Regions from separate parts of the Protaetiibacter intestinalis genome, predicted to be linked through region 1. Evidence: predicted binding sites of a transcription regulator. Region 1 holds the regulator's gene; each other region holds the start of a gene.
What was found. The regulator HrcA, encoded in region 1, represses chaperone genes, less so after heat shock. The targets are predictions, from matches to a motif close to TTNGCACTCGNNNNNNNCGAGTGCNAA.
Positions count from the first base shown of each region.

Region 2: groL (chaperonin GroEL) is a predicted target of HrcA. The motif match lies at 1,621-1,647, and genes of this name have one in related genera.
Region 3: groES (co-chaperone GroES) is a predicted target of HrcA. The motif match lies at 1,412-1,438, and genes of this name have one in related genera.

Region 1 is NZ_CP032630.1:81,532-84,801, forward strand. Features, by position in the region: gene D7I47_RS00420 (16S rRNA (uracil(1498)-N(3))-methyltransferase) at 1-254, opposite strand, end outside; gene dnaJ (molecular chaperone DnaJ) at 440-1,534, opposite strand; gene hrcA (heat-inducible transcriptional repressor HrcA) at 1,545-2,573, opposite strand; gene D7I47_RS00435 (DUF4870 domain-containing protein) at 2,759-3,169, shown strand; gene D7I47_RS00440 (DUF4870 domain-containing protein) at 3,231-3,270, shown strand, end outside.
Region 2 is NZ_CP032630.1:719,149-722,418, forward strand. Features, by position in the region: gene groL (chaperonin GroEL) at 1-1,587, opposite strand, end outside; gene D7I47_RS03495 (DUF3048 domain-containing protein) at 1,730-2,776, opposite strand; gene D7I47_RS03500 (cold-shock protein) at 2,834-3,037, opposite strand; gene D7I47_RS03505 (LytR C-terminal domain-containing protein) at 3,222-3,270, opposite strand, start outside.
Region 3 is NZ_CP032630.1:841,156-844,425, forward strand. Features, by position in the region: gene rarD (EamA family transporter RarD) at 15-953, opposite strand; gene groES (co-chaperone GroES) at 1,043-1,339, opposite strand; gene D7I47_RS04085 (class I SAM-dependent methyltransferase) at 1,541-2,716, shown strand; gene D7I47_RS14720 (hypothetical protein) at 2,778-3,270, opposite strand, start outside.

The DNA of each region.
Region 1 (3,270 bases):
GCCTGCGCGAGCCACAGGGCGGGGCGCGGGGCGGGCTCGTGCGTCACCTCGTCCACGACGACCGCGAGCACCCCGGCCTCCGCCTCGGCGACCACCCCGTGCACGATCGTGCCGCGCCCGTCGCCCACCGCGATCCGCTCACCCGGACGGATGCGCGACACCTGCAGGGCGTGGCGCGCCTCCTCCCCCGTCACCTCGACGCGCGCGCCGACGCGCGCATCCGCGAGCTCCGGGGTCAGGTACAGGTGCGCCACGGGCTCCACTCTCGCACGGGTGCGGTCATCCCGTTCCAAGGACTCGAGCGTCCCATCTCAAGGATCCGGTGGGACAGGTGTTGCCCGATGTGGCGGATGAGGCGCCCTCGCCGCGCGAACTCCTTGAGATGGGTGGGCCGACTCCTTGAAACGGGAGTCCGACTCCTCGAGACGGGACGCGGCGCTCAGCCGAGGAAGCGGTCGCGCAGCTTCGCGAACAGGCCCTGCTGGAACTTCGAGAACTGCGGCTTCGCGGGCGGCCGCTTCGAGGCGAACTGCTTGATGAGGTCGAGCTCGCTCGAGTTGAGGCGCACGGGGGTCTGCACGTGCACGCCCACCTTGAGGTCGCCGCGACCGCCGCCGCGCAGGCGCGTGATGCCGCGCTCCTTGACGGTGACGATGTCGGCGGACTGCGTGCCCGGCTTGATCTCGATCTTCACGTCGCCGTCGAGCGCGGCGAGCGTGACCTCGGCTCCGAGCACGGCATCCGTCATCTGCACCTCGAGGGTCGCGAGCAGGTCGTCGCCCGAGCGGCTGAAGATGTCGTGGTGGCGCACCTTGACCTCGAGGTAGAGGTCGCCGTTGGGGCCGCCCGCGGGGCCCGCCTCGCCCTCGGCGGGCAGGTGCAGGCGCATCCCGGTGTCGACACCGGCCGGCACGTCGACCGCGACCTTGCGCTTGGCGCGCACCCGGCCCTGGCCGGCGCACGTCGTGCACGGGCTCGGGATGATGGTGCCGTAGCCGCGGCAGGTGCCGCAGGGGCTCGAGGTCATGACGTTGCCGAGCAGCGAGCGCACCGAGCGCTGGATCTGGCCCGTGCCGCGGCAGATGTCGCACGTGGCCATCGAGGTGCCGGGCGAGCAGCACGAGCCCTTGCACGCCTCGCACAGCACAGCCGTGTCGATCTCGATCTCGTGCTTGGTGCCGAAGATCACCTCGTCGAGGTCGATCTCGATGCGCAGCAGCGCATCCTGACCGCGTTCGGTGCGCGAGCGGGGTCCGGCCGTGCGGCCCTGCGCCGCGCCGAAGAAGCTGTCGAAGATGTCGCCGAAGCCGAAGCCGCCGCCCATGCCGCCCGCGCCGCCCAGGTCGTAGCGTTCGCGCTGCTCCGGATCGCTCAGCACGTCGTAGGCGTGGGTGACGAGCTTGAAGCGCTCGGCGGCCTCGTCGGACGGGTTCACGTCCGGGTGCAGCTCGCGCGCGAGCTTGCGGTAGGCCTTCTTGATCTCCTCGGGCGACGCGGTGCGCTCCACCCCCAGGACCTCGTAGTGATCTGTCACCGTTTCCTCTTCATTGCTCGTCGTCGCCGAGCAGGCGCGACAGGTACCGGGCGACCGCGCGGACCGCCGCCATGTTGCCCGAGTAGTCCATGCGGGTGGGGCCGAGCACGCCGAGACGCGCGACCGCACCGCCGGGCGCCGCGTAGCCGCTCGAGAGCACGCTCGTCTGGCCGAGCCCGAAGTCGTCGTTCTCGCGGCCGATGCGCGCCGAGACGCCCGTGTCGTCCGGGGTCATCTCGCCGAACAGCCGCAGGATCGTCACCTGCTCCTCGATCGCCTCGAGCACGGGGTAGATGGATCCCGTGAAGTCGCGTTCGGTGCGGGCCAGGTTCGCAGCTCCGGCCATCACGAGCCGGTCGTGGCGGGTGGCGGCCACCTGTTCGGAGAGCGCCGCGATGAGCGGGGCGGCGGCGGGGCGGTCGGCGGGGTCGACGAGCTCCGGGATGCCGCGGAGCGCGGCGGCGGCATCCGCGAGCGCCTTGCCGTCGAGCTGGGCGTTGACGAGCTCGCGCAGGCGCCCGAGCAGCTCGGGGTCGCCGCCCGCGGCGGACTCCGAGGTGTGCTGCTCGACGCGCCCCGTGTCGGTGATGAGCACCGTCATGACGCGGTTCGGCGCGAGGGCGACGAGCTCGATGTGCCGCACGCGGGCGGTGCCGAAGGAGGGGTACTGCGCGAGCGCGACCGTGCTCGTGAGCTGGGAGAGCAGGCGGACCGTGCGGCCGAGCACCTCGTCGAGGTCGCCCGTCTCGCCGAGGAACTTCTCGATCGCGGTGCGCTGGGCGGTGCTGAGCGGGCGCAGCTCGGTGAGCTGGTCGACGAACACGCGGTAGCCCTTGTCGGTCGGCACGCGTCCGGACGAGGTGTGCGGCGCGGCGATGAGGCCGTCCTCCTCGAGCTGCGCCATGTCGTTGCGGATGGTGGCCGACGACACGCCGAAGGAGTGGCGGTCGACGATCGACTTCGACCCGACGGGTTCGCTCGTGGAGACGTAGTCCTGCACGATGACCCGCAGGACGGCGAGACTGCGCTCCGAGACCATGAGCACCACCCTTCCGCAGGAATCGGACCCATCCCCTGCGCCGGTGCGGACTCTGGCACTCCGGGTACGTGACTGCCAATACTACCGCGCGGGCGCCTCGGCGGGTCGTTGCACGCGCGGAACCGGGCGCAGTAGCGTGTGGGTGCTCCCCTCAGCGTGCTCACCGACAGAAAGGCACCACCACCATGACCGATCCCGCTCAGCCCGCTCCGCAGCCTCAGCCTGCGGCGCCGCTCACCGAGGCGGAGGACAAGCAGTGGGCGTCGTTCGCCCACCTCGGCGGCATCCTCGGCCCACTGCCCGCCCTCATCATCTGGCTCGTCTTCAAGGAGCGCGGCCCGAAGACCAGCGTCGAGGGCAAGGAGGCTCTGAACTGGCAGATCACCTTCGTGATCGGCTGGGTCGTGCTGATCATCCTGTCGACGATCATCTCCGCGGCGCTCGCCTTCTCGGGCGCCTGGGCGATCGCGGGCCTCTTCAGCTGGCTCCCGTTCCTGCTCTGGGTCGTCAACATCGTCTTCTCGATCCTCGGCTTCGTGAAGGTCAACGGCGGCGGCAGCTACCGCTACCCCTTCGCACTGCGACTCATCAAGTAGTCGACCGCACGCGCACGGTGCGCCGGACCCTCGGGTCCGGCGCACTTGCTTTAATGGCGACATGACCGCGACACCTCCCCCTCCCGCAGACGCGTACCAGC
Region 2 (3,270 bases), 640 kb from region 1:
GGGGGCCGCGACCTTCTCGGGCTTGTCGGCGACGACGGCCTCGGTGGTGAGGAACAGGCCCGCGATCGAGGCCGCGTTGAGCAGCGCCGAACGGGTCACCTTCACCGGGTCGTTGATGCCGGCGGCCAGCATGTCGACGTACTCGCCCGTGGCGGCGTTGAGGCCCTGGCCCGAGGGCAGGTTGCGCACGCGGTCGACGACCACGCCGGGCTCGAGGCCCGCGTTGAGGGCGATCTGCTTGAGCGGAGCGTCGATGGCGACCTTCACGATGTTCGCGCCGGTGGCCTCGTCACCCGAGAGCTCGAGCTTCTCGAACGCGGTCTTGCCGGCCTGGATGAGCGCGACGCCACCACCGGCGACGATGCCCTCCTCGACGGCGGCCTTCGCGTTGCGCACGGCGTCCTCGATGCGGTGCTTGCGCTCCTTGAGCTCGACCTCGGTGGCCGCACCCGCCTTGATGACGGCGACGCCGCCGGCGAGCTTGGCGAGGCGCTCCTGGAGCTTCTCGCGGTCGTAGTCGGAGTCGGTGTTCTCGATCTCCTGACGGATCTGCTTCACGCGACCGGCGATCTGGTCGGCCGAACCGGAACCCTCGACGATCGTGGTCTCGTCCTTGGTGACGATGACCTTGCGCGCCTGACCGAGCTGGTCGAGCGTGGCGTTCTCGAGCTTGAGCCCGAGCTCCTCGCTGATGACCTCGCCGCCCGTGAGGATGGCGATGTCGGCCAGCTGCGCCTTGCGGCGGTCGCCGAAGCCGGGGGCCTTCACGGCGACCGACTTGAAGATGCCGCGGATCTTGTTCACGACGAGCGTCGCGAGCGCCTCGCCGTCGACGTCCTCGGCGATGATGAGCAGCTGGCGGCCGGCCTGGATCACCTTGTCGACGATCGGGAGCAGGTCCTTGATGTTCGAGATCTTGCCGTTGACGATCAGGATGTACGGGTCTTCGAAGACCGCCTCCTGACGCTCCGGGTCGGTCACGAAGTACGCCGACAGGTAGCCCTTGTCGAAGCGCATGCCCTCGGTGAGCTCGAGCGTGGTGCCGAAGGTGTTCGACTCCTCGACGGTGACGACGCCCTCCTTGCCCACCTTGTCGATGGCCTCGGCGATGAGCTCGCCGATCTCGGGGTCGGCGGCGGAGATGGACGCGGTCGCCGCGATCTCCTCCTTGGTCTCGACCTCCTTGGCGTTGCCGCGCAGCTCGGCCTCGACGGCCTGCACGGCCTTCTCGATGCCGCGCTTGAGGCTGATGGGGTCGGCGCCGGCCGCGACGTTGCGCAGGCCCTCGCGCACGAGCGCCTGGGCGAGCACGACGGAGGTCGTGGTGCCGTCGCCCGCGACGTCGTCGGTCTTCTTGGCGACCTCCTTGACGAGCTCCGCGCCGATCTTCTCGTACGGGTCGTCGAGCTCGATCTCCTTGGCGATGGAGACGCCGTCGTTCGTGATGGTGGGAGCGCCCCACTTCTTCTCGAGCACCACGTTGCGGCCGCGCGGTCCGAGCGTGACCTTCACGGCGTCCGCCAGCGTGTTGAGGCCGCGCTCGAGGCCGCGGCGGGCTTCCTCGTCGAAAGCAATGATCTTAGCCATGGGTAAGTGTCGTCCCTCTTGATCCACAGTGATTTGGCACTCGCAGATGACGAGTGCCAAGGATCAGTCTGGCACTCGGTCAGGACGAGTGCAAGCCGACGACGCCCGTGTTCGCGGGCGGCGTGACGGGCTCGGCGCGCGGCTACGCGGCGGGCAGCTGGGTGACCGAGCCGGAGTTCGGGACGAGCTCGAACCAGCTGTTGCCGGGCGCCAGGCGGATGACCGCACCGGTGTCGTCGAGCAGGCGGATGGGCGCGGTGCGGTCGGACTTCGACCAGCTCGCATGCGAGATCCCGCCGCCCGACAGCACCCAGGCCTCGCCCCCGCCGATGAGCTCCGTCTTCGGCACACCGCCGTCGTTGGAGATCGGCACGCGCACGATCACGACGTTCGCCGCCGAGAGCTGCCCGCCGTTCGAGTCGAGGTCGACGTCGCCGTCCTGGAAGCGCAGCCACTTCGCCGAGGCGGCATCCCACCGCCAGGACGGATGCGCGGAGCCGCCGAGCACGAGGTCGACGCCCTGCGTCGGGGCACCCTCCCGCGCAGCCGTCGCCTGCTCGGCCCGGTCGGCGTAGGAGTACTGCTGCGGCGGCGGCGCGAGCTCGGCGTGCATCGCGATGAGCTCGGGCGCCTTCACGATCACGTTGTGCGGCGCCGCCTTGTTCTTCGTGCGGTACATGACATCCGCGGTGTCCTTCTGACCGTGGATGGCGTTGTACACGTTCGTCTGCTGCATGAGCGCGACGAAGCGCAGCTGGCCGCCCGAGTAGGCGACGATGCCCCCGAAGGGCGAGATGATGTCCGGATCCATCGGACGGATCGAGCGGATGGGCCCGATCTCGGCCGGCACGTGCGAGTGCCACACGGCGACGTAGCGGGTGAGGCCGCCCTCGACGAGCTCCTCGAAGACGAGGTCGGTCTGCTCGAGTCCCACCTGCGGTCGGGCGTCCCAGTGGTTGTCGATCTTCGCGGCGAGCGAGGGGTGGGCGAGGCTCGCCGGGTCGTCGACGACGACGCCCGTGAGCGGCGCGATGACGATCGGCGCGGGCGTCTCGTAGTCGGAGACGTATTCCGGCGTGGGGCTGGGCGTCGGGGTGGGGGTCGGCGTCTGGGCCGTGCAGCCCGCCGACACGGCGGCGAGCGCGACCAACACCGCGCCCGCGAGACCGCGGCGCCCCCTCAGCTGCATGGGGTCATGCTAGGGCGGCCGGTCCGCCCGGACCGGGCCATCTGCGGCGCGTCCGGCTCAGACCGGACGCACCGACTCGGCCTGGGGGCCCTTGGCGCCGGTGCCGACCTCGAAGGTCACCGCCTGGCCTTCCTCCAGCACCTTGTAGCCGGGCATGTCGATCGCCGAGTAGTGCACGAAGACATCCTGACCGCCGCCCTCCACGGTGATGAAGCCGAAACCCTTTTCGGCGTTGAACCACTTGACGGTGCCGTTGGTCATCGTGTTGCTCCCTGCTGCTGAACCCGCGCCGCCCCACCCGGTGTCGGGCGGCACATCGGCGATGGTAGCGAGCACGGCGGGGCCGTTCCGGCGCGAGGGGCGCCAAATGAGCCCTCGGCGGAAAGATTCAACGCAGATTAAACATCGGCGTAACACTGGGGCCCCGGACGGGCCCCGCGGGGTCTCAGCCGGCGGCCGGAGGCACGTAGTCCGAACCCAGCACGACGGTGATC
Region 3 (3,270 bases), 760 kb from region 1:
ACCCTACCGCGACGTCAGGCGGTGGGGAGGGAGGCGCGGCGGCCGGACCGCGCCGCGCGCAGCATGTCGACCGTCAGCAGCACGAGGGCGAGCCAGACGAGGCCGAAGCCGATCCAGCGCCCCGTCGGCATGGGCTCGTGCAGCAGCAGCACCCCGGTGAGGAACTGCAGCACGGGCGCGAGGTACTGGGTGAGGCCGAGCGCGACGAGCGGCAGGCGGCGCGCGGCGGCCGCGAACAGCAGCAGCGGGGTGGCCGTGATGACGCCCGTCGCGATCATGAGCGCGGCGTGCACGGGGCCCGCGTTCCCGAAGGTGAGGCCGACGGTCGCGCCCGTCACGAGCAGCTGCACGATCGCGACGGGGGTGAGCCAGGCCGTCTCGAGCGTGAGCCCGCTCACGGCATCCACCTGGGCCCCGACCCGCTTCTTGATGAAGCCGTAGAAGCCGAACGACAGCGCGAGGGCGAGGGCGATCCACGGGAAGGCGCCGTAGCCGACGGCGATCACGACGATCGCGAGCACCGAGATGCCGACGGCGGCCCACTGCAGCGGACGCAGCCGCTCGCGCAGCACCACGACGCCGAGGGCGACCGTGATGATCGGGTTGATGAAGTAGCCGAGCGCGCCCTCGACGACGTGCCCGCCGAGCGTCGCGAGCACGAAGACCTGCCAGTTGACGTAGATGAGCACGCCCGCGAGCGCCATCATCCCGAGCACCCGCCACTGCCGCGAGAGCCCGATGAAGCCGCGCCAACCGCGCGTGAGGGTGAGCAGCAGGGCGCAGAAGCCCAGCGACATCAGGATGCGGAAGGCGACGATCTCCCAGGGGCTCGCGGGGGCCAGCAGCAGGAAGAAGCCGGGGAGGAACCCCCAGAGCCCGTAGGCCGAGATCGCGTAGGCGAGGCCGGCGCCCTGACCTCCGACGCGGGAGGGGGCGGGTGCGGGGCGGGTCACCTCACGAGGCTAGCCGCGCGGAACGTGCCCCGCAGACGCGGAAGGCCCCGATGGCAGAGCCTCGGGGCCTTCCGGCAGGATGTCGTGGTTCAGCGCACGACGACCGCGAGCACGTCGCGGGCCGAGAGCACGAGGAACTCCTCGCCACCGAACTTGACCTCGGTGCCGCCGTACTTGGAGTACAGCACCTTGTCGCCGACGGCGACGTCGAGCGGAACGCGGTTGCCGTTGTCGTCGATGCGACCGGGGCCCACGGCCACGACCTCGCCCTCCTGCGGCTTCTCCTTGGCGGTGTCCGGGATGACCAGACCCGACGCGGTGACCTGCTCTGCCTCGACCTGCTTGATGACGATGCGATCCTCGAGCGGCTTGATGGAGACCGACACGTGTGACCTCTTTCTGAAGACTCAGGTTTGGCACACTCCGTTCGAGAGTGCCAGGACAACTATAGGCCCCCGTTAGCACTCATTCAATCCGACTGCCAGCCGGGATGACTCTGTCAAACGCTGCAGCGGCTCCCCCGGCGCGCCGGTCATCACCGCAGCGGCGGGCCGAGCGCTGCAGCGTTTGACGGATAACGTGAGGGGATGACGCCGGAGGAGCTGCGCGCGCTGCTGTCGCCCGAGGGGCTGCGGCTGCTCGACGAGGTGGGCACGGTCGCGGCGGATGCGGATGTCGTGCGCATCGTCTCGCGGCTGCGGGCCGCCGGCCACTCCCCCGCGCTCGTGGCGGCCGTGCTCACCCAGGCGCGGCTGCGCACCCGGGCGCGCACCAAGTTCGGCGACTTCGCGGAACGGATGCTGTTCACCCCCGACGGCTTGGAGCAGGCCACCCGCCTGCCGGTGGCGGCGCAGCACGCGGGGCGCTTCGCCCGCGCCGGGCTGGCATCCGTCGCCGACCTCGGCTGCGGCATCGGCGCCGACGCGCTCGCCTTCGCGGGGCTCGGGATGCGGGTGGTCGCGGTCGAGCGCGACGAGGTCACCGCCGCGATCGCCGCCTACAACCTCGCCCCGTTCCCGGACGCGCGCGTCGTGCGGGGCGACGCGCTCGCCGAGGAGCCCGCCGACGTGGACGCCCTGTGGTTCGACCCCGCCCGCCGGGCGGGTGGGCGACGCCAGGCGGACCCCGCCGACTGGTCGCCGGCGCTCGACGCCGTGTTCGCGCGCGCGGCCGCGAAGCCCGCGGGCGTCAAGCTCGGCCCCGCGCTCGACCACGCCCTGCTGCCGGAGGGCGGCGAGGCGCAGTGGGTGTCTGTCGACCGGGAGGTCGTCGAGCTCGTGGTCTGGTCGGGCGCGCTCGCCCGCGAGGGGGTCGGCCGCGCCGCGCTGCTGCTCGGCGCCGGAGGGTCGGCCGAGCTCACGGCATCCGGACCCGCCCCCGACGCGGATCCCGGCGAACTCGGCGCGTTCCTGCTCGAACCCGACGGGGCCGTCATCCGCGCGCGGCTCATCGGCGAGCTCGCACGTCGCGTCGACGGCCGGATGCTCGACCCCACGATCGCCTGGGTGACGGCCGACACGGAGCCCGCGACGCCGTTCGGGCAGGCGTTCCGCGTGCGCGAGGAGCTGCCCGTCGACGAGCGTCGGCTGAAGGCCGCGCTGCGCGAGCGGGGCATCGGCACGCTCGAGATCAAGAAGCGCGGGGTCGACGTCGACCCCGCCGCCCTGCGCACGCGGCTGGCGCTGCGGGGCCCGGATGCGGCGACGCTCGTGCTGACCCGCATCGCGGGACGACGCGCGGCGATCCTCGCCGACCGCGTCTGACCCCGCGGATGCAGAAGGGGCGGGATGCCGTGCACCCCGCCCCCCTTGCAGCCGAGAGGACTCAGTTGCTGTAGTACGAGCCATACTGGTTGATCAGCGCGAAGTAGCTGACGATGGCGACGATCGTGATGAGGCCCGCGATCAGGCTGATGCCGATCGCGACGAAACCCGTGATGATGCCGGTGAGCGACATCCACTTCGGCGCGGCGGGCTCGCTCTTCTTCGCCCGGAAGCCCAACACGACGGCGATGATGCCGGGGATGAGGCCGAGGCCGTAGATGAACGAGAACACGACGCCGGCGATGCCGAGCACGAACGAGACGATGCTGAGCGTCTGCTTGACGGGCGTGCCGGGCGCCGCGTAGGTGGGCGCGGCGGCGGGCGCCGCGTACGGGTTGGCGGCGGGCGCGGCCGCCGGGGCGGCGGGGGCCGCCGGCGCGACGGGCGCCACGGGCTCGGCGACGGGCGCCGCGGGAGCGGCCGGGACGACGGGCACCACGGGCTCGGCGACGGGCGCCGCGGGAGCAGTCGGCACCACGGGCTCGGCTGCGGCG